Regions from separate parts of the Cupriavidus sp. TMH.W2 genome, predicted to be linked through region 1. Evidence: predicted binding sites of a transcription regulator. Region 1 holds the regulator's gene; each other region holds the start of a gene.

What was found. Region 1 encodes sigma-54, which starts transcription at its own class of promoters, with help from an activator protein. Its sites were predicted from a motif close to TGGCANGNAANCTGCTTT; they were not measured.
Region 2: ACREYQ_RS21475 (PQQ-dependent methanol/ethanol family dehydrogenase) is a predicted target of sigma-54. The motif match lies at 3,365-3,382, and genes of this name have one in related genera.
Region 3: ACREYQ_RS05435 (circularly permuted type 2 ATP-grasp protein) is a predicted target of sigma-54. The motif match lies at 2,173-2,190, and genes of this name have one in related genera.

The regions. Positions count from the first base shown of each region.
Region 1 is NZ_CP193792.1:422,021-429,550, reverse strand. Features, by position in the region: gene ACREYQ_RS02045 (monovalent cation:proton antiporter-2 (CPA2) family protein) at 1-182, opposite strand, end outside; gene ACREYQ_RS02040 (KpsF/GutQ family sugar-phosphate isomerase) at 324-1,307, shown strand; gene lptC (LPS export ABC transporter periplasmic protein LptC) at 1,348-1,977, shown strand; gene lptA (lipopolysaccharide transport periplasmic protein LptA) at 2,098-2,745, shown strand; gene lptB (LPS export ABC transporter ATP-binding protein) at 2,803-3,603, shown strand; gene ACREYQ_RS02020 (RNA polymerase factor sigma-54) at 3,739-5,220, shown strand; gene hpf (ribosome hibernation-promoting factor, HPF/YfiA family) at 5,269-5,619, shown strand; gene ACREYQ_RS02010 (PTS sugar transporter subunit IIA) at 6,041-6,496, shown strand; gene hprK (HPr(Ser) kinase/phosphatase) at 6,577-7,530, shown strand, end outside.
Region 2 is NZ_CP193793.1:856,699-864,228, forward strand. Features, by position in the region: gene ACREYQ_RS21465 (Vgb family protein) at 1-642, opposite strand, end outside; gene ACREYQ_RS21470 (TonB-dependent receptor) at 766-3,207, opposite strand; gene ACREYQ_RS21475 (PQQ-dependent methanol/ethanol family dehydrogenase) at 3,446-5,188, shown strand; gene ACREYQ_RS21480 (c-type cytochrome) at 5,289-5,612, shown strand; gene ACREYQ_RS21485 (isocitrate lyase) at 5,775-7,355, opposite strand.
Region 3 is NZ_CP193792.1:1,159,195-1,166,724, forward strand. Features, by position in the region: gene edd (phosphogluconate dehydratase) at 1-1,367, shown strand, start outside; gene ACREYQ_RS05430 (gluconokinase) at 1,567-2,073, shown strand; gene ACREYQ_RS05435 (circularly permuted type 2 ATP-grasp protein) at 2,416-3,891, shown strand; gene ACREYQ_RS05440 (alpha-E domain-containing protein) at 3,959-4,912, shown strand; gene ACREYQ_RS05445 (transglutaminase family protein) at 4,940-5,779, shown strand; gene ACREYQ_RS05450 (peptidase) at 5,894-6,715, shown strand; gene ACREYQ_RS05455 (alpha/beta fold hydrolase) at 6,724-7,530, shown strand.

The DNA.
Region 1 (7,530 bases):
CCGAATTCGGCCAGGTACTTGGTCTGCGCGGTGTCGCTGGCCAGCCCCAGCGCATGCGGGCCGATCAGGATGCCGACGGCCAGGTAGCCCAGCATCGGCGGCAGCTGCAACATGCGGAATGCGACCACGCCGAAAACGGCGGCGGCCAGCAGCACCAGGGTCAGTTCCAGCGGAGAATGCATCAGGCGGTCAGGGTGACCGGCCAGGCGCGCGTCCGACCCGGCACGGGCGCCCTGCCGGCAAGATACGGCGAGCACTGCAAGCACGATGTGCGCCATGGGTCGGGCCAGGCGCCATCGCATTCGTTGGTATACTTCGTCGCCATGATAGCCAATTTCGATGCGGATCGAGCACTCAGGCTCGCCCGCGACACTCTCCAGACGGAAGCCGACGCGGTTTCCGCACTTTCCGCACGCCTGAACGGCGACTTTGCCCGTGCCGTGCAGCTGATCCTGCAATGCACCGGGCGCGTGGTCGTCTCCGGCATCGGCAAATCCGGCCATATCGGGCGCAAGGTCGCGGCCACGCTGGCCTCGACCGGCACGCCGGCGTTCTTCGTGCACCCGGCCGAAGCCAGCCACGGCGACCTGGGCATGGTCACGCGCGACGACGTGCTGATCGCCTTCTCCAATTCGGGCGAGACCGGCGAGCTGCTGTCGATCATCCCGATCGTCAAGCGCATCGGCGCGCGGCTGATCTCGGTCACCGGCAACCCCGACTCCAACCTGGCCAGGCTGGCCGACGTCCACCTGGACGCGGCGGTCGAGAAAGAAGCCTGCCCGCTGAACCTGGCGCCCACGGCCAGCACCACCGCAGCGCTGGCGCTGGGCGATGCGCTGGCGGTGGCGGTGCTGGACGCGCGCGGTTTCGGCGAGGAAGACTTCGCCCGCTCGCACCCCGGCGGCGCGCTCGGGCGCAAGCTGCTGACCCATGTGCGCGACGTGATGCGCACCGGCAACGCCGTGCCCGAGGTGCGTGAGAACACGCCGCTGGCCCAGGCGCTGATGGAAATCACCCGCAAGGGCATGGCCATGACCGCGGTGGTGGACCCGGACGGGCACGCCATCGGCGTGTTCACCGACGGCGACCTGCGCCGCCTGCTGGAAACCCCGCGCGACTGGAAGACCGTGCCCATCGGCGAGGTCATGCACCGCAACCCGCATGCGGTCAATGAGAACCAGCTGGCCGTCGAAGCGGTGCAGGTGATGGAAGCCAACCGCATCAACCAGTTGCTGGTGGTGGATGACAGCGGCCGCCTGACCGGGGCGCTGCATATCCACGACCTGACGCGCGCCAAGGTCATCTGAGCGGGCGCGCCCGGCAACCAGGCACAACGCCAAGGACACCATGCAGGCACTCCTCGCCTCCCTCAGCGGCATCGTCATGCGGCTGCTGCCGCTGCTGCTGATGGCCATCGTGGCGGGCAGCACGTTCTGGCTGGTCCAGATCAACTCCCCCAAGGAAGAGCAAGCCGCGAACAGCGCCAAGAAGCACGAGCCTGACTACTTCATGGACGGCTTCTCGGCCACCGAGCTGGCGCCTGACGGCAGCACCAAGATCCGCTTCACCGGCGATCGCATGGTCCATTTCGAGGACGATCAGACCTACGAGGTCACGCGTCCCGCCATGCGCGCGTATGAGCCGGAGCGCCCGCCGGTGACCGCCCGCGCCGACCTCGGCCGCATGAACGCCGAAGGCTCGGTGATCGACCTGTACGGCAACGGCTTCGTGCTGCGCCAGCAGGGCGCGGACGCGTCCAGGGATCCGCAGCTGACCGCGGCATCGAGCTACTTCCAGCTGCTGGTCAACGACGACATCGTCAAGACCGACAAGCCGGTCAAGCTCACGCGCGGCCCCTCGGTGATGACTGCCAACGGCCTGATCTTCAACAACGTCACCCGCGAAGTACAATTGCTCGGCAATGTACGCGGCACCATCGTCACCGGCCCGTCGCCGGCCCGCGCGCCGGGGTCCTGAACCCTGGCCTTGCCGGGCCGCGCATGCGGCGCCGGAGCGTGCCGGCCGGCACGAACCCGTGCAAACCCGCGTGAAAGCGCGCCACCACGTATCCCGACGCCCTCAAGCAACCCTGCCAACATGACCGCTTCCCTGACGACTTCGTCCCGTCGACGCACCGCCCCGGCCCTGCTCGCGCTGGCCATGGCCTTCGGCCTGCTGGCCCAGCCTGCCCTTGCCGAGCGCGCGGACCGCGACAAGCCGATGGTGCTGGAGGCGGACAACGCCAGCTACGACGACGTCAAGCAGATCTATACCCTGACCGGCAACGTGGTGCTGACCAAGGGCACCATGATTCTGAGGTCCGACGCCGCCGAACTGCGCACCGACCCCGAGGGCTACCAGTTCGCGGTGGCCACCGCCAAGCCGGGCAAGCAGGCCTATATCCGGCAGAAGCGCGAAGGCGTCGACGAATACATCGACGGCTGGGGCGACCGCATCGAATACGACGGCAAGCAGGAATTCTCCAAGCTGATCGGCAATGCCCGCATGGCGCGCCTGCAGGGTGCCAAGCAACTCGACGAGATCCGCGGCGCGGTGCTGACCTACGACAGCCGCAAAGAGTTCTACACGGCTGCCGGCGGCAGCGGCGACGCCGCGGCCGCCAATTCGTCCGGCCGCGTGCGTGCGGTGCTGTCGCCGCGCCAGGACCCGAAAGCCGGCACCCCGGGCAGCGGCGGCTCGCCGCTGGACCTGAAGCCGGCCCCCGCGCCCGCCAACAAACCATGACGCCGGGCGCGGACCTGCCCGCCCGCGCCTGAAACGCCCGAACGCCTGACTGTGCCCATGACCGATACCGCAACCATCGCCGACAAGCCTTCCGTCGAAGCCTCCACCGTCCTTCCCGGCGGCAGCACGCTGGTCGTGCGCCACCTGAAGAAGCGCTATGGCTCGCGCACGGTGGTCAAGGACGTCTCGCTCGACGTGAAAAGCGGTGAAGTGGTCGGGCTGCTCGGCCCCAACGGCGCGGGCAAGACGACGTCGTTCTACATGATCGTGGGCCTGGTGGCGCTGGACGAGGGCGATATCGTGCTCGACGGCGACCATATCAGCGGCCTGCCGATCCACGAGCGCGCGCGCATGGGGCTGTCGTACCTGCCGCAGGAAGCCTCGGTGTTCCGCAAGCTCAACGTCGAAGAGAACATCCGCGCGGTGCTGGAACTGCAGCTGGACAAGGGCAAGCCGCTGGCCAAGGCCGAGATCGAGCGCCGCCTGGATGCGCTGCTCGACGACCTGCAGATCGCGCACCTGCGCAACAACCCGGCGCTGTCGCTGTCGGGCGGCGAGCGCCGCCGCGTGGAAATTGCGCGCGCGCTGGCGTCGTCGCCGCGCTTTATCCTGCTGGACGAGCCCTTCGCCGGCGTGGATCCGATCGCCGTGGGCGAAATCCAGCGCATCGTCAGCTTCCTCAAGGCGCGCAACATCGGCGTGCTGATCACCGACCATAACGTGCGCGAGACGCTCGGCATCTGCGACCACGCCTACATCATCAGTGAAGGCGCGGTGCTGGCCGCAGGCCAGCCCGAGGACATCATCGCCAATGACGCCGTGCGGCGCGTCTACCTGGGCGAGAACTTCCGCATGTGACATGACGGCCTGCCCCTGGCGGGCAGGCATTCCGGCGGGGCGCGCGCGGACGCGCCACAGCCAGCGGCGATCACGACCCATCAGCGATAGCAATTTCCGTTCCAACATCGGAAAGATGCGCATAAAATAGGTCGCATGAAACCGTCGCTACAGCTCCGCCTCTCCCAGCACCTGGCGCTCACCCCACAGCTGCAACAGTCGATCCGGCTGCTGCAGCTTTCCACGCTGGAACTGCAGCAGGAAGTCGAACAGGCCCTGACGGAAAACCCCCTGCTCGAGCGTGAGAACGACTGGATCGAGAGCCCGCTGCGCGTGGCCGCCGATGGCTCGGTCAACGTCCAGAGCGCACCCGCGCCCGCCCCCGCCGAACCGCAGGGCAATGGCGACGCCCGCGCCGACGGCGCGGGTGACGACGACAGCTTTGGCGATAACAACAGCGGCGACGACTACGGCAGCAGTGACTGGAGCCTGGACGACTTCGCCCGCCGCCCGCAAGGCGACGAGGACGAAAAGACGCCGATGCAGCTGCGCGAGGCCGAGCCCACGCTGCGCGAATACCTGATGGAGCAGCTGACGCCGCTGAAGATCTCGGCGCGCGACAAGGGCCTGGCCATCTTCCTGATCGAGTCGCTCGACGACGATGGCTACCTGAGCGCCTCGCTTGAAGAGATCTGCGCGGAGTTGCCCGAAGAACTCGAATTCGAGCTCGACGAAGTCCATGCGATCCTGACGCTCTTGCAGAGCTTCGACCCGCCGGGCGTGGGCGCGCGCAATGCCGCCGAGTGCCTGGTGCTGCAATTGCGCCGCCTGACCCACCCGCAGCGCGACCTGGCGCTGAATATCGTCACCAATCACCTGGAGTTGCTTGCAGTACGCGACTACACGCGGCTGAAGAAGGCGCTGCAGGTCGATGAAGTGGCGCTGAAGGCCGCGCACGACCTGATCCGATCCCTGGCGCCCTACCCGGGCCATGCCTACAGCCGCCCGGAAGCCGATTTCGTGGTGCCGGACGTGTTCGTGCGCAAGAGCGGCGGCGGCTGGATCGCGCAGCTGAACCCGGATGTGATGCCGAGGCTGCGCATCAACGATATGTATGCACAAATCCTGCGTGGCGCAAAAGGGGAAACCGGCACCGCGGGGTTGCAGCAGAAACTGCAGGAGGCACGCTGGCTGATCAAGAACATCCAGCAAAGGTTCGATACGATCCTGCGTGTCTCGCAAGCCATTGTCGAGCGTCAAAAGAACTTTTTCACCCACGGTGAAATCGCCATGCGCCCCTTGGTTTTGCGGGAGATTGCCGATACACTGGGATTACACGAGTCAACCATCTCCCGGGTGACGACCAATAAATACATGGCAACGCCGATGGGTACTTTCGAACTGAAGTACTTCTTCGGCAGCCACGTGTCCACCGAAACCGGTGGCGCGGCTTCATCAACGGCCATCCGCGCCTTGATCAAGCAACTGATAGGAGCCGAAGACCCGAGGAATCCCCTTTCCGACAGTCGCATCGCCGAACTGCTGGGTGAGCAAGGCTTCGTTGTCGCACGACGCACCGTTGCCAAGTATCGCGAGGCCCTGAAGATCCCCGCAGTCAATCTCCGCAAGTCTTTGTAGCCGAGCCCACCGCCTGCCTGGTGAGGCTCTTTCAGAAGGAGAAGCGCTATGAACTTCAAGATCAGTGGACACCACCTGGACATCACGCCCCCTCTGCGTGAGTACGTGGAAACGAAGCTGGAGCGAATCGTCAGGCATTTCGATCAGGTCATTGGCGTTAGCGTGCTGCTCTCTGTCGACAATCACAAGGAAAAGGACCGGCGTCAGTACGCAGAAATCAATCTACATCTCAAGGGCAAGGACATCTTTGTCGAGGCGCATCACGAAGACCTTTATGCAGCGATCGACGCACTCGTCGACAAGCTGGACCGTCAGGTGATCCGCTACAAGGATCGCGTGCAAGGCCACGACCGCGAAGCGGTCAAGTACCAGATGGCCGCAGCGCAGATGCAGCAATGACCGTGCCCGGCGGCCCCGAAGAGGGCTGCTGAATCAGGATTGACCAGGCAAGCCGCGCCACGAAGCGCGGCTTTTTTGCGCCCATGCGTGGCGCCACGGCAGGTTGTGGCGCCGGAGCAAACGCTTTTCACCCGAATGAGCAAGGGTGTTCGCAAGCGCGGCGGCAAGGTGTATGCTGCGCCATACAAAGAGAGGGAATCCTGGCCGCGCCCTGCATCGGTGCGACGGCTCCCGGCCCGGAGGCACGATTGCATCGCCATGTATCGTTCTGCACCAGCTTGCTCCGCTGCACTGCACAATGCGAGGGTGGCCGCTGCTCTATAATGGGCCGAACGCCTCCGGCCAGGCCAGGGGCAGCCCGGAGCCAGCCCCCTGCCCGGCGGAACGATCCGCCCGCTAACTGAAATCCTGCGCATCGCCCATGAATCGTTTGGCCAAACTGCTGCCACCCGGCAACATCAATCTCGACGTCAGCGTCACCAGCAAGAAACGTGTGTTCGAGCAAGCCGGGCTCCTCTTCGAGAACAACCATGGCGTGGCACGCGCCATCGTGACCGACAACCTGTTTGCGCGCGAGTCGCTGGGCTCCACCGGCCTGGGCGCCGGCGTGGCGATCCCGCATGGCCGCATCAAGGGACTGAAGCATCCCCTGGCCGCCTTCATGCGCCTGGCCGAGCCGATTCCGTTCGAGTCGCCCGACGGCAAGCCGGTATCGCTGCTGATCTTCCTGCTGGTGCCCGAACAGGCCACGCAGCAGCATCTGGAAATCCTGTCCGAGATCGCGCAACTGCTTTCGGACCGCGACATGCGCGAAGGGCTGGCGACGCTGCCCACGCCCGATGCCGTGCACGAGTTGCTGATCGCATGGCACCCCTGATCCTCTGATCCCCCAAAGCGGGCCGGCACAGACCGGGCAGGCGCCACGCGCTTCGCACACCGCCCTACCAGTCATCCCGCATGGAACTCACCGGCGTCACCTCCCAGTCCATCTTCGACGACAACGCAGCCGACATCAAACTCTCGTGGGTGGCCGGCCTGGAGGGCGCGGACCGCGCCTTTGACGTGGAGTTCGCCCGCGAAGCCACCTCCGCCGCCGACCTGGTGGGCCACCTGAACCTGATCCACCCGAACCGCATCCAGGTGCTCGGCAAACCCGAGATCACCTACTACCAGCGCCTGGACGACGAGACCCGCAAGCGCCAGATGGGCGAGCTGATCCTGCTGGAGCCGCCTTTCCTGGTGATCGCCGACGGCATGGAGCCGCCACCCGACCTGGAACTGCGCTGCACGCGCTCGTCCACGCCGCTGTTCACCACGCCGGTATCGTCGGCGGCGGTGATCGACCACCTGCGCCTGTACCTGTCGCGCATCTCCGCGCCGCGCGTGACTATGCACGGCGTGTTCCTCGACATCCTGGGCATGGGCGTGCTGATCATGGGGGAATCGGGGCTGGGCAAGAGCGAACTGGGCCTGGAACTGATCTCGCGCGGCCACGGGCTGGTGGCCGACGATGCGGTCGACTTCGTCCGGCTGGGGCCGGATTTCATTGAGGGCCGCTGCCCGCCGCTGCTGCAGAACCTGCTGGAAGTGCGCGGCCTGGGCCTGCTCGATATCAAGACCATCTTCGGCGAGACCGCGGTGCGGCGGAAGATGAAGATCAAGCTCGTGGTGCAGCTGGTGCGGCGCAACGACGGCGAGTTCGAGCGGCTGCCGCTCGATTCGCAGTACCTGGACGTGCTGGGCCTGCCGATCCACATGGTCAAGATCCAGGTGGCGGCCGGCCGCAACCTCGCCGTGCTGGTCGAGGCCGCCGTGCGCAACACCATCCTGCGCCTGCGCGGCATCGACACGCTGCGCGACTTCATGGACCGCCAGCGCGCCGCCATGCAGGCCGACGTCGTGTCGCGCGGC
Region 2 (7,530 bases), on a different replicon from region 1:
GTCCGCCGCAACCTTGCCGGCCTGCCGCGGCCGGCGCACGACGCGCAGCTTGCCGCTGTTGCCGCCACCGCAGAAGAAGCGGTCGCCGCCATCGGACTCCAGCCCGGACACCCCCTCGCCCGGCGGCATGGCAATGGCCTCCAGCACCGCGCCCGATTGCGGATCGATGCGCCGCAGCTCGCTCTGGTCGCCCTCCCAGGTGCCGTGCCAGAGCTCGGCATCGACCCAGGTGACGCCGGTGACGAAGCGGTCGGAGCTGATGGTGCGCAGGACCGCGCCGGTCTGCGGATCGACCTGGTGGATCTTGCGCTCCCGGTACTGCCCGACCCACAACGTGCCCTCGGCCCAGGCCAGCCCTGAGTCGCCGCCACCGCCCGGCGCGGGGATCGTGGCCAGCACGCGCCCGCTCTGCGGATCGATCTTCTGGATGCGGTCCTCGGCGATCTGGAACAGGTGCTGGCCATCGAAGGCCGTGCCCGCATGGGCCGGAACCTCCAGCGCGCGCAGCGTCCTGCCGCTGGCCGGGTCCAGCGCATTGAGCTTGTCGCCGCTGGCAAACCAGACCTGCCGGCCGTCAAAGGTGACGCCGAGCGGGTCACCCGCGGCAAGCGCGAGCGCCGCGGCCGCTATGCGTGAGTCCATCCGAATCCCGCCACACTGTCACTCCCCGCCAAGGATTGCCGTGGCCTAATCTAGCACACGGCTATCCGTCTCCGGAGGGATGAACAAGGCGGGCAGCTGCGCTTCGCCCGCACCCTGTGACGGCTACATCCGGAACACCACGCCCAGCCAGAAGCTGCGCGGCGCGCCCGGGGCCACGAAGAGCGCGGTGGCCGCATCGCCAGGGGCAACGTGCGGCCGCACCAGGCTGCCGCCGGGGAACACATCGTTCGCGACCTGCCCGTAGGTCTCATAGCGCCGGTCAAACACATTGGCTACGCGCGCATAGATCTCAAGCTGCTTGCTTGCCTTGTACGCCGCGCGCAGGTTGACGGTGGCGTAGCCAGGCGCATGCCAGTCCGCGGTCTTTGGCGCGGTACCGGCCTGCGGGTCGCTGCGCAGGCCGTCTTCGTTGCCGCTGGAGACGGTGCTGGACACTGCCACCAGGTCGGCGCCAAGCGTCAGGCCGGCCAGGGCCTGCCAGTCCACGCCCAGCTTGAGCGTATGGCGGGGCAGGCCCGCCATGCGCATGCCCGGGCGGATGTCGATGGTGCGTTCGCCGACGGCAAGCTGGCCGGCGGACTCGTAGGTGGCCTGCAGGTAGCTGTAGGCCAGCCGCAGCGTGACGTCGCCCAGGCGCTGGCGGGCGGTGAGGTCGAGGCCCTGGTTGCGGGTGCGGTCGAAGTTGGCGAAGTAGCCGAGCTGGGTGTTCGGCGCGCGCAGGAAGAGGATGTCGTCGTGGTTGTCGATGCGGTAGAGCGAGGCGGTGACTTCGGTGTCCTTGCGCGGGAGCCAGCGCACGCCGGCCTCGTACGAGTGTGAGACCACCTGCCTGAGGTAGGGGTCGGACTGAAGGCCGGCCGGCAGGCGGCATGGCTGCGCCGGGTCGGCGCAGCCGAGTTCGAGCACGGTAGGCACGCGGTTGTTCTGGGCGTAGCCGCCGAACACCGTGACGCCACCGCCAAGCTTCTGCGCGAGCCCCAGTGCCGGGTTGAGGCGGCGGTAGGTGAAGCTCTCGCGCGGCTGTTCGCTGCCGTCGCTGTTGCGCAGCGTATTGCTGACCGTGACGTGGTTCCACCTGGCCGAGGCCGTCAGGAAGGTGGTGGGCGTCAGCGACCAGGTGTCGGACAGATACAGGCCAAGCATGCGCGCGGTGCCGCTGACGCCGGAGAACAGGGCGTTGGGTTCAGTGGGGTCGGCCACCACGCCGCGGTCGTCGGTAAAGGTGCCGGGCTGCGTGTATTGCGAATAGGTCAGGCGGCTGCGGTCGAGGGTCAGGCCGGCATTGAGCAGGTGGCGATCGGTCTCCCTGGACGCGCTGAGCGCCATGCCGACGGTCTGCTGCCACATGTGGGTGGTGTTGAGCACGGCCGGATGCAGCGCTGCGCCTTGCGCCCGGGTCCTGCCGCAGCCTTCGCCGCGCGGGCTGCCGTCGGCGTTGAAGCCGTCCTCGCAGGCTTCGACATAGGCCGCATAGTCCGGGCTCACGTCGCCATTGGTGGTGTCCCGGCGGCTGGTGCGCACATAGGCCAGCGCGGCGGCGCTGGTCTTGTCGTCGAACCAGTGGCGGCCGTTGACCGTGGCCTGGGTCACCTGGTTGCGGGTCTGGTCGGGGTAGGTGTAGACGGCGCGCCGGTTGGCCTGGTAGAGATCGGGCAGCGTGCCGCCGCCGCTGGCGCGATAACTGGGCACCAGGCCATTGCCGGTCAGCGTGCTGCGTCCATGCAGCACGGAGACGTCCCAGCTGTTGGTATCGCCCGCATAGCCGGCCTTGGCGAAGACATTGCCGAGCCGGCCGCCGGACTGGTCGCGCCAGCCGTTCTCCTGGAACAGTGTGCCGGCCGCGAATGCATGCCAGCCGCTGTCGCTGCGCACGCCGCCGGACAGGTCGGCGCGCTTGCGGGCATTGCTGCCGTAGGACAAGTCGGCGGTGAAGCCGGGCGAGTCCAGTCCGGAACGGGTGGTCATGGCGAGGGCCCCGCCCAGGGTGTTGAGGCCGTAGGCCGGGTTGGCGCTGGACACCAGCGACACGCTCGCCAGCGCCGCCTCCGGAATCATGTCCCAGCTGATGACGTCCCCGAAGGGCTCGTTGACGCGGATGCCGTCCAGGTACACCGACAGGCCCTGCGGCACGCCGGGGATCGACGATGCCCGGAAGCCGCGGTAGGTGATGTCGGTCTGGAACGGGCTGCCCTGGATGTCGTTGACGTTGACGCCGGCCAGGTTGCGGTTCAGGTATTCGGCCAGGTTGCCGGCGCGCGAGCCGTCGAGGTCGCCGCCACGCACGGTCTGCACGGTGTAGGGCACCAGGTCGCTGGCCACGCCGATGCCCGGCAGCGGCGTGGCGGCCACTACCAGGACTTCCGGCAGCAGGTTGCTGTCCTGCTTTGGGACAGCGGTGTCCTGTTGCGCAACAGCGGGACGCTGGGTCAGCAGCGCGATGGCCACTGCCACCATGGCGGGGAGCGCGCCGGCGAGGCTGCCGCGGCGGGCCGCGGGGTCACAGGGCGGCTGACCTGGCGGTGCAGGGTGCGGGTTGGCTGGCATGTGCTGTCTCCTCCGGAAGGGCGGCGCATACCTGCATTGGGTAGCGCCTGACCGGAGGCCCTCAGCAGGTTTCGTACCGTGCCTTGGGCGGCCGGCTTGCAGCCCCCGCGGCAATCCCGGTCGGCCCGCGGACCGCCTGTTTGCGCGGGCAGCCCGCTGGCATGGGAATTGCCAATTGCATGCTGGTGTGTGGCGCAGCGGCGCACCAGGGAACCCCAAAACAAGAGAGGAGATGGCAATGAGGACGTTACGAGTAGTGATGGCGGCGGCGGCTGCCGCGGCAAGCCTTGCCGCGCAGGCAGCGGTGACCGATGCCATGATTGAAAACGACGCGAAGACTCCCGGCGACGTGTTGTCGTGGGGCATGGGCCCGCAGGGCCAGCGCTATTCCACGCTGTCGCGCATCAACACGAAGAACGTGGGCCAGCTGGTGCCGGCGTGGTCGTTCTCGTTCGGCGGCGAGAAGCAGCGCGGGCAGGAATCGCAGCCGCTGATCCACGACGGCAAGATGTTCGTGACGGCCTCGTATTCACGCATCTACGCCCTCGATGTGAAGACCGGGCGCAAGCTCTGGAAGTACGAGCACCGCTTGCCGGAAGGCATCATGCCGTGCTGCGACGTGGTGAACCGCGGTGCGGCGCTCTACGACAACCTGGTGATCTTCGGCACGCTCGATGCGCAGCTGGTGGCGCTGGACCAGAAGAGTGGCAAGGTGGTGTGGAAGGAGAAGCTGGAAGATTATGCGGCCGGCTATTCGTACACGGCGGCGCCGCTGGTTGTCAAGGGCATGGTGCTGACGGGTATCTCGGGCGGCGAGTTTGGCGTGGTTGGCCGCGTCGAGGCCCGCGATGCCAGGACGGGGCAACTGGTGTGGTCGCGGCCGGTGGTGGAAGGCCACATGGGCTACAAGTACGACAAGGACGGCAACAAGACCGAAAACGGCGTGACCGGGACCCAGAATGCCAGCTGGCCCGGCGAGACCTGGAAGACCGGCGGTGCCGCGACGTGGCTGGGTGGCACCTATGATCCGGCAACCGGCCTGGTCTACTTTGGGACCGGTAATCCCGGCCCGTGGAACAGCCATATCCGCAAGGGCGACAATCTCTACTCCGCCTCCACCGTGGCGCTCGATCCTGCTACCGGCAAGATCGTCTGGCATTACCAGAACACGCCGAATGACGGCTGGGATTTCGACGGCGTCAATGAGTTCGTGACGTTCGACCTGGACGGCAAGCGCATGGGCGGCAAGGCCGACCGCAATGGCTTCTTCTACGTCAACGACGCGACCAGCGGCAAGCTGGTCAACGCCTTCCCCTTCGTCAAGAAGATCACGTGGGCCACCGGCATCGACCTGAAGACCGGCCGTCCCAACTATATCGCCGAAGGCCGCCCCGGCGACCCGGCGGCCGGCAGCGATGAGAACAAGGGCAAGTCCGTGTTCGCCGCACCGGGATTTCTCGGTGGCAAGAACCAGCAGCCGATGGCCTACAGTCCGCAGACGGGTCTGTTCTACGTGCCGGCCAATGAATGGGGCATGGATATCTGGAATGAGCCCGCCAGCTACAAGAAGGGTGCCGCCTTCCTGGGGGCGGGCTTCACCATCCATCCGCTGAACGATGACTACATCGGCGCGCTGCGCGCCATCAACCCGAAGAGCGGCAAGATCGTCTGGGAGGTCAAGAACAACGCGCCGCTGTGGGGCGGTGCGATGACCACGGCCGGCGGGCTGGTGTTCTGGGGCACGCCGGAAGGCTATCTGAAGGCCGCGGATGCCGGGACGGGCAAGGAGCTCTGGCAGTTCCAGACCGGCAGCGGCGTGGTGGCGCCTCCGGTCACGTGGGAAGAGAACGGCGAGCAATACGTGGCTGTGGTGTCCGGCTGGGGCGGCGCGGTGCCGCTGTGGGGCGGGGAGGTGGCCAAGCGCGTGAACTTCCTGGAGCAGGGTGGCTCGGTTTGGGTGTTCAAGCTGCATAAGAGCTGAGCGGGAAGGTGACGACACCGCCCGGCACATGCCTGCATCGCATCAGGGGTGCGCGGCGCGCGCCGGGCGGAGTAGCAACAGGATCAAGCGAGATACACGTATGAAGAAAGCATGGATGGGGCTGGCGGTGGCTTCTGCGTTGCTGCCGGGTGCGGCACTGGCCGGTACTGCCGCCGACATGCAGGCCCTGGCCGACAAGAGCGGCTGCTTTTCCTGCCATGGGATGCAGTCGAAGCTGGTGGGGCCGGGGTTTGCCGAGGTGGCGGCCAGGTACAAGGGCGACAGCCAGGCGGCTGAGCGGCTGGCGAGGAAGATCAGAGAGGGCGGCAAGGGGGGGTGGGGAAGGATTCCGATGCCGCCGCATGGGAATCTTGGGGAGGAGGATGCAAAGAAGTTGGCGGAGTGGGTGTTGAGTGTTGGGTGAAGGCGGCGCGAAGCGCAGCCGAAGGCATCCGACCGACCCCGTCGCTAGCGGGCGGGCAACCTGCGCACAAGAAAACGTCTGATGAGAACCCCGCGAACCATCTCGCCGAAAAAAAACGCCAACCCGTCATGGGTTGGCGTTTTGCTTGGGGGGGTACTGGTATCAGAACTGGTTCATGGTGTTGTCTTTACCCGCCGCCTTCAGGGCCGCTTCGCCGCTGAAATACTCCTTGTGGTCGTCGCCGATGTCCGAGCCGGACATGTTCTGGTGCTTGACGCAGGCGATGCCCTGACGGATTTCCTTGCGCTGCACGCCAGCCACATAACCCAGCATGCCCTGGTCGCCGAAGTATTCCTTGGCCAGGTTGTCGGTCGACAGTGCGGCGGTGTGGTAGGTCGGCAGCGTAATCAGGTGGTGGAAGATACCGGCTTCGCGCGACGCGTCGGCCTGGAAGGTCCGGATCTTTTCGTCGGCGAGCTTCGCCAGTTCGGTCTGGTCGTATTCAACGCTCATCAGCTGGGCGCGATCGTATGCCGACACATCCTTGCCCGCGGCCTTCATCGCGTCATACGCCTGCTGGCGGAAATTCAGGGTCCAGTTGAACGACGGGCTGTTGTTGTACACCAGCTTGGCGTTCGGAATGACCTTGCGAATCTCGCTGACCATGCCGCCGATCTGGGCGATATGCGGCTTTTCGGTTTCGATCCACAGCAGGTCGGCGCCGTTTTGCAGGGCCGTGACGCAATCCAGCACGCAGCGCGCTTCGCCCGTGCCGGCGCGGAACTGGAACAGGTTGCTGGGCAGGCGCTTGGGACGCAGCAGCTTGCCGTCGCGCTTGATGATGACGTCACCGTTGCCCAGTTGGTCGGCCGACAGTTCCTCGCAATCGAGGAAGGAATTGTACTGGTCGCCCAGGTCGCCCGGCGTGTTGGTCACGGCGATCTGCTTGGTCAGGCCGGCACCCAGCGAGTCAGTACGGGCCACGATGACGCCGTCGTCCACGCCCAGTTCCAGGAAGGCGTAGCGGATGGCGCGGATCTTGGCCAGGAAGTCCTCGTGCGGCACGGTGACCTTGCCGTCCTGGTGGCCGCACTGCTTCTCGTCGGACACCTGGTTTTCGATCTGAATGCAGCACGCGCCCGCTTCAATGAACTGCTTGGCCAGCAGGTAGGTTGCTTCGGCGTTGCCGAAACCCGCGTCGATGTCCGCGATGATGGGCACGACGTGGGTGACGTGGTTGTCGATCTTTGCCTGGATGGCGGCCTTGGCAGGGCCTTGGGCAGCGTCCAGCTCGCGGAACAGGCCGCCCAGTTCACGGGCGTCGGCCTGGCGCAGGAAGGTGTACAGCTCGCGGATCAGCGCGCTGACCGAGGTCTTCTCGTGCATCGACTGGTCCGGCAGCGGGCCGAACTCGGAGCGCAGCGCGGCCACCATCCAGCCGGACAGGTAGAGGTAGCGGCGCTCGGTGCTGTTGAAGTGCTTCTTGATGGAGATCATCTTCTGCTGGCCGATGAAGCCGTGCCAGCAACCCAGCGACTGGGTGTACTTGGACGAGTCGGCATCGTAGGCGGCCATGTCGGCGCGCATGATCTTGGCGGTGTACTTGGCGATGTCCAGGCCCGTTTTGAACTTGTTCTGGGCACGCATGCGAGCGGCGTACTCGGGGTTGATGGCATTCCATGCGCTGCCGTGGTTCTCTTTCAAACCAGCAACTGCCTTGATGTCGTCTTGATACTGGGCCATGGGAATTTCCTAAGAAGAAAGCGCGATTGACGAAATGGTTGCGTGTGCCGCTACGGATGTCGAAGCAAGCAGCGTGGACTCATTGTATGGCCGTTTTGACGCGTCGCGGCCAAGTCTTATATAAGACATAAGAGTTAGCTTATCCTTATTTTTCAATGAGATAGGATGCAAATTT
Region 3 (7,530 bases), 740 kb from region 1:
TGGTGTTCGTGCCGGCCGGCCCGATGGCCAGCGGCCTGCCCAACAAGGAGAAAGCGCGCGTGCGCCAGCTCTACGCCACTGGCCAGGTCGGGCGCGAGGCGCTGTTGGAAGCCGAATGCCAGGCCTATCACGGTGCCGGCACCTGCACCTTCTACGGCACCGCCAACAGCAACCAGTTCCTGATGGAAATCATGGGCCTGCACCTGCCGGGCGCGGCCTTCGTGCACCCGGACAGCGGCCTGCGCGACGCGCTGACGGCCGCGGCGGCGCAGCGCGCGATCGCCCTGCGCGCGCGCGGCGACGAGTACCTGCCGCTGGCGCGCATTGTCGACGAGCGCGCCATCGCCAATGCCATGGTCGGCCTGCTGGCGACCGGCGGCTCCACCAACCACACCATTCACCTGGTGGCGATGGCGCGCGCCGCGGGCATCGTCATCGACTGGAACGATTTCGACCTGCTGTCGCGCATCACGCCGCTGCTGGCGCGCGTCTACCCGAACGGCTCGGCCGATGTGAACCACTTCCATGCCGCGGGCGGTGCCGGCTTCGTCATCCGCGAACTGCTGCAGGCGGGGCTGCTGCACGAGGACGTGCAGACCGTGGCCGGCCCCGGGCTGGCCCGCTATGCGCAGGAGCCGGTGATGGCCGACGGCGTGCTGCGCTGGCGCGACGGCGCGGCGCAAAGCGGCGACGCGCAGGTGCTGGCGACGGCCGCGGCGCCATTCTCCGCCGAGGGCGGGCTGCGGCTGATGCAGGGCAACCTGGGCCGCGGCGTGATCAAGGTCTCGGCAGTGGCGCCGGAGCACCGCGTGGTGGAAGCGCCGGTGCGGGTGTTCGATGCGCAGGAGGCATTGCAGGCTGCCTTCGATGCGGGGGAGCTGACCGGCGACCTGATCGCGGTGGTGCGTTTCCAGGGTCCGAACGCCAACGGCATGCCCGAGCTGCACCGCCTGACCCCGGTGCTGGGCGCGCTGCAGGACGCCGGCCACAAGGTGGCGCTGGTGACCGACGGGCGCATGTCGGGCGCGTCGGGCAAGGTGCCGGCGGTGATCCACGTCGGCCCCGAGGCGCTGGCCGGCGGCGCGCTGGCGCGCGTGCGCGACGGCGACCGTATCCGTGTCGATGCCGTCGCCGGCACCCTGCAATGGCTGGGCGACGAAGCCGAATTCGCCGCGCGCGAACGGGTCGCCGCGCCCGCCGACGATTTCGCGCAGTTCAGCCTGGGGCGCGGCCTGTTCGGCCTGTTCCGGCGCCATGCGCGCATCGCGGAAGAGGGCGGCAGCGCACTCGACCTGTCCGAGGCGGATGCCGAAGCCGGCGCAGGCGCCTCCGTTCCTGCCGCAGCGGCGCAAACCGTCGCACAATAGCCTCAATCACTTCCGTCATTCCCGCGCTTATCCAAAGGGCGCGTGGGCGGGAATCCAGCGTCTTTCACGTCCCCTTCGGGGAAGAAGTCACCGGGTTCCCGCCCACGTGCCCTTGGGTATGCGCGGGAACGACGTTCAGGACAAGCAAGTACAGACAAGGATGGCGACACCATCCGATACCAAGACCGACGGAGCAGACATGATTTATATCCTGATGGGCGTTTCCGGCAGCGGCAAGACCACGGTTGGCCAGCTGCTGGCGCAGCGCCTGGGCTGCGGCTTCGATGACGCCGATGCCTTCCACAGCGACGCCAACAAGGCCAAGATGCACGCGGGCATCCCGCTGACCGACGAAGACCGCTGGCCCTGGCTGGCCGCCATGCGCGCCGCCATCGACACGGCCCGGGCCGAAGGCCGCACCCATGTGTTCACCTGCTCGGCGCTGCGCCAGGCCTACCGCGACCGCCTGACCCCGCCCGACGGCGGCGTGACCTTTGTCTTTATGAAGGGCGATCCGTCGCTGATCGGCAGGCGCCTGTCCGCGCGCACCGATCACTTCTTCAATGCCGACCTGCTGCAAAGCCAGTTCAATACCCTGGAGGAACCCAGCGATGCGCTGGTGCTCGATATCCAGCAGTCTCCCGAGGCGCTGGTCGGCACCATCCTGCAGGCCACCGCGCCGCAAGGCGCCGGCGCGGCGCGCTGACCCTCTGGCCTGCTGACGCCGCGCACCGTTCGGGGCGGCGCGTTCCCACGCTTCGCACAAACGGCCGCCAGCCTCGCTGGCGGCCGTTTGTGCGTGCCCTGGCAGGCATCTTGCTAGTTCATTTCCCGTACCAGTGCCGGTTAGTTACCTTGCGGCTTTCGCCGGCACGGGTATGCTGAAAGGGCCAGTGACTCGACGGCAACACCGCGGCACCCGCAGGACGGACAGCGCGCGGCGGGCCAGGGCAGGACAGCCAGGGCAAAACCAGGGCAGCCGGCAGCGACCGCGACGTCGCAATGAAGCGGTAGCACCGGAAGTCCGCGACATGGAGGAACGGCCATCATGGCGGGGCGGTATTTCGACGAGATGCTGGACTGGCGCACTGACGGGGCGCCGATGGTTATCCAGGCGGGACAGGCATTGCCTGAAGGGGCGGTTCGCCCGCATTACCGGCATTTCGCAGACTGGCTGGCGCGGCAGTCCGAAAGCACGATGGGCAACAAGCGCGCCGAGGCCGACCTGATCTTCCGGCGCGTGGGCATTACCTTTGCTGTCTACGGCGACAAGGACGAAGCCAACAGCGGCACCGAGCGCACCATTCCGTTCGACGTGATCCCGCGCATCTTCCCGGCCAGCGAATGGGCGCTGCTGGAAAGAGGCCTGCGCCAGCGCGTGGCCGCGCTGAACCGCTTTATCCACGATATCTACCACGGCCAGGACATCATCCGCGCGGGCGTGATCCCGCCCGACCAGATCTACAACAACGCCCAGTACCGCCCCGAGATGCTTGGCGTCAGCGTGCCGCACGACATCTATGCGCACGTGGCCGGCATCGACGTGGTGCGCGCCGGCGAGGGCGAGTTCTACGTGCTGGAAGACAACCTGCGCGTGCCCTCGGGCGTGTCGTACATGCTGGAAAACCGCAAGATGATGATGCGGTTGTTCCCCGACCTGTTCGCGCGCAACCGCGTGGCGCCGGTGGCCCACTATCCCGACCTGTTGCTCGACATGCTGCGCGGCGTGTCGCCGCAGGCGATCGCCGATCCCACGGTGGTGGTGCTGACCCCGGGCATGTACAACTCGGCGTACTTCGAGCATGCGTTCCTGGCGCAGCAGATGGGGGTGGAGCTGGTGGAGGGCAGCGACCTCTTCGTCGAGGACGACCACCTGTTCATGCGCACCACGCAGGGCCCGCAGCGCATCGACGTGATCTACCGCCGCGTCGACGACGACTTCCTCGACCCGCTGGTGTTCCGCCACGATTCGTCGCTGGGCGCGGCGGGGCTGCTGTCGGTCTACCGTGCCGGCAACGTGACCATCTGCAATGCGATCGGCACCGGCGTGGCCGACGACAAGTCGATCTATCCGTATGTGCCGGACATGATCCGCTTCTACCTGGGCGAGGAGGCCATCCTCAGCAACGTGCCGACGTATATGTGCCGGCGCCCGGACGACCTGCATTACGTGCTGGACCACATGGACGAGCTGGTGGTCAAGGAAACCCACGGCGCCGGCGGCTACGGCATGCTGGTCGGGCCGGCCGCGACCCGGGCCGAGATCGATGCGTTCCGCGAGGTGGTCAGGTCCAGGCCGGAGCAGTACATCGCGCAGCCCACGCTGGCGCTGTCGACCTGCCCGACCTATGTGGAGGCGGGCATCGCCCCGCGCCATATCGACCTGCGCCCGTTCGTGCTGTCGGGCAAGGAAGTGCGCATGGTGCCCGGCGGCCTGACCCGGGTGGCGCTGCGTGAAGGTTCGCTGGTGGTGAACTCCTCGCAAGGGGGCGGCACCAAGGACACCTGGGTGCTGGAACGATGAACGCGAACAACGTGATGACCGCCGCAATGACCGCCATGGCGACCGCCGCCACGCCAGGAGAGCCCACATGCTGAGCCGCACCGCCGACCACCTGTTCTGGATGGCCCGCTACACCGAGCGCGCGGAGAACACCGCGCGCATGCTCGACGTCAACTACCAGACCTCGCTCTTGCCGCAATCTGCCGAAGTGGCCGAGCAGGGCTGGTGGGCCATGCTCGATATCTCCGAGCTGACCGATGTCTTCGACCACAAGTACGGCCTGCTGTCGCGCGACGATGTGATCGACTTCATGGTGCGCGACATGACCAATGCCTCGTCCATCATGAGCTGCCTGCGCGCGGCGCGCGAGAACGCGCGCGCGGTGCGCGGCTCGCTGACCACCGAAGTCTGGGAGACCGTCAACACCACCTGGCTGGAGGTGCAGCGCCTGATCGCCGACGGCGTGCTGAAGGAAGACCCGGCGCGCTTCTTTGAATGGGTGAAGTTCCGCTCGCACCTGGCGCGCGGGGTGCAGTTCGGCACCATGCTCAAGGACGATGCCTTTCATTTCATGCGGCTGGGCACCTTCCTGGAGCGCGCCGACAATACCGCGCGGATCCTGGACGTCAAGTTCCAGGCGTCGGGCAGCGACGAGAGCAATGCCAATCGCGACCAGAACGACTTCTACCACTGGGCCGCGGTGCTGCGCTCGGTCTCGGGTTTCGAGGTCTACCGCAAGGTCTATCGCGCCGTCATCACGCCGCAGCGCGTGGCCGAGCTGCTGATCCTGCGTCCGGACATGCCGCGTTCGCTGGTGTCGAGCATGGACGAGGTGGTGGCCATCCTCCACACGGTGCGCAACCAGCAATCGGCGGAAACCGAACGGCAGGCTGGTAAACTCCACGCCGACCTGAAGTACGCGCGCATCGACGATATTTTCGCCGTCGGCCTGCATGCGTACCTGACCAGCTTCCTGGAGCGCATCGGCGACCTCGGCAATGGCATCAGCCGGGACTTCCTCGTGCCGCTGCTGGCTGCCTGAGATGGGCCGCCGCCGCGCCCTGATACCGTGAAATACAAGATCCATCACCATACTGTCTACCGCTACGCCGAACCGGTGCGGCGCAGCGTGCACGAAGTGCGGCTCGAGCCGCGCTCGGGCCCGCTGCAGTCCGTGCACAGGTGGCAACTGGTGACGCCCGGCAATCCGTCGGCGGCGCGCGACGGCTTCGGCAATATCGTGCACAACTTCACGGTGGCAGGGCCGACCAGCACACTCTCCATCGAAGCCACGGGCGAGGTGGAAGTGCTGCCGCCGCATGGCGATCTCGACCGCGACGGCCACCATGCGTTCTGCGATGCGCCGCCGCCCGGCGAGTCGCGGGTGTCGCCGCTGTACTTCCTTGGCAGCACGCCACTGACCACGGCGCCGCCTGAGATGCAGGCGTTTGCCGCGCCGTTCCTGGCCGCGGGCCATGACATTCCGGCGCTGCTGGCGCTGGCGCAAGGCATCGGTGAGCGGGTGCGCTACAAGCCGAATACGACTGATGTCGGCACCTCGGCGGCCGATGCCTTCGCGCTGGGAAGCGGGGTGTGCCAGGACCAGGCGCAGGTGATGGTGGCGGCGTGCCGGGCGCTGGGCATCCCGGCGCGCTATGTGAGCGGATACTTCTATGATCCGGCCGCCTCCGATCTGGCCAGCCATGCCTGGGCCGATATATGCCTGGACCCGGTGCGCGAGATCTGGTGCAGCGTCGACATCACGCACGGCTGCCTGACCGACGAGCGCCACATACGGCTGGCAGTGGGGCGCGATTACGCGTCGGCGGCACCAGTCCGGGGCATCCTGGAAGGGGGGTCCGGCGAGACCTTGGAAGTCGAGGTAACCATAACGCCACTTTCTACCTGATTAGGTGCCTGATTCCAGACGAGGCGCGGTGCCGGTGCACCAGCGCTAGAATCCGGAGTGATGCAGGCCACGGGCGGCCACTTCCGGCTGGCCCTGAGAATACCAAGACAAGCCATGACGTACTGTGTAGCCATGCGGCTGGATACCGGCCTGGTACTCCTGTCCGATTCCCGCACCAATGCCGGGGTGGACGCCATCTCCACGTCGCGCAAGATGACGGTGTTCGAAGAGCCCGGCGACCGCGTGATGGTGCTGATGACCGCCGGCAACCTGGCGATCAGCCAGTCGGTGCGCCAGATCCTGGCCGAAAGCCATGACGAAAAGCGCTCGCTGTGGACCGCGCGCGACATGTTCGAGGCCGCCTCCATCGTCGGCGAAGCGGTGCGCCAGGTGCACAAGCGCGACGCGCACGCGCTGCGCGATGCCGGCATCGAATTCAATGTCAGCCTGATCTTCGGCGGCCAGGTGCGCGGCGAACGCGTGCGGCTGTTCAATATCTACGCGGCCGGCAATTTCGTCGAGGCCACGCCCGAGAACTGCTACTTCCAGATCGGCGAGGCCAAGTACGGCAAGCCCATCATCGACCGCGTGGTGCACCCGTCGCTGCCGCTGGACGAGGGCGCCAAGTGCGCGCTGATTTCGATGGACTCGACGCTCAAGTCCAATATTTCAGTGGGGTTGCCGCTGGACCTGCTGGTCTATGAGGCCGATTCGCTATGCGTGTCGCGCTTCGTCAATATCGACGAGCGCAACGCCTATTTCCGCATGATCCGCGACACCTGGGGTCAGCGCCTGCGGCAGGTGTTCGGCGAAATCCACAATCCGGACTGGGCGGCCGGCGCGACGGCGGAATTTCCGCTGACGCGTACCGGCGAAACCGACTGCTGGGGCCAGCCGGTGCGCGCCCGGCGCAACCCTCCGCGCACGCAGGAGTGAGAGCGGCAATGCGCGAGATCATCCATTTTTCCCATGCCAACGGCTTTCCGGTCACGACCTACCGCAAGCTGTTTGGCGAACTGGACGGCGACTTCGAATTCCGCGCCGTCGACCGCTACGGGCACAAGCCCGAATTCCCGGTGACGCGCGGCTGGCCGCACCTGGTGGAGGAACTGCTGGGCGAGATCGACCGCCAGTACCGCGAGCCGGTGTGGCTGGTGGGCCATTCGCTGGGCGGCTTCCTGTCGCTGATGGCAGCGCTGCGCCGCCCGGAGCGGGTGCGCGGCGTGGTCATGCTGGATTCGCCGATCATCGCCGGCTGGCGCGCGTCGCTGCTGAAGACCGCCCAGATGCTGGGCATGGATGAAAAGCCGGGCCCGGCGGCGGTGACCAAAAACCGGCGCACCCACTGGCCGGATGCCGAGGCGGTGTGGGAACACTTCCGCTCCAAGCCCAACTTTGCCGTGTGGGACCAGGAGGTGTTGCGCGACTACGCCATCCACGGCACCGAGCCGACCGGCAAGGACGACGAGCGCCGGCTGCGCTTTGACCGCGAGGTCGAATACTGGATCTACCGCACGCTGCCGACCAGCCTCGGGCGCAAGGTGGCCGGCGGCGCCCCGGTGCCGGTCGGCTTTGTCGCCGGCACGCGCTCGCGCGAGGTGCGGCAGTGCGGCCTGGGAGCGACCCGCAAGCTGGTGGGGCCGAACTTGCGCTTTATCGAAGGCGGCCATCTGTACCCCATGGAACGGCCGCAGGAGACGGCGCAACTGGTGCGCGACCTGATCGGCGCGATGCGCCGCGAGGGGTGCTGA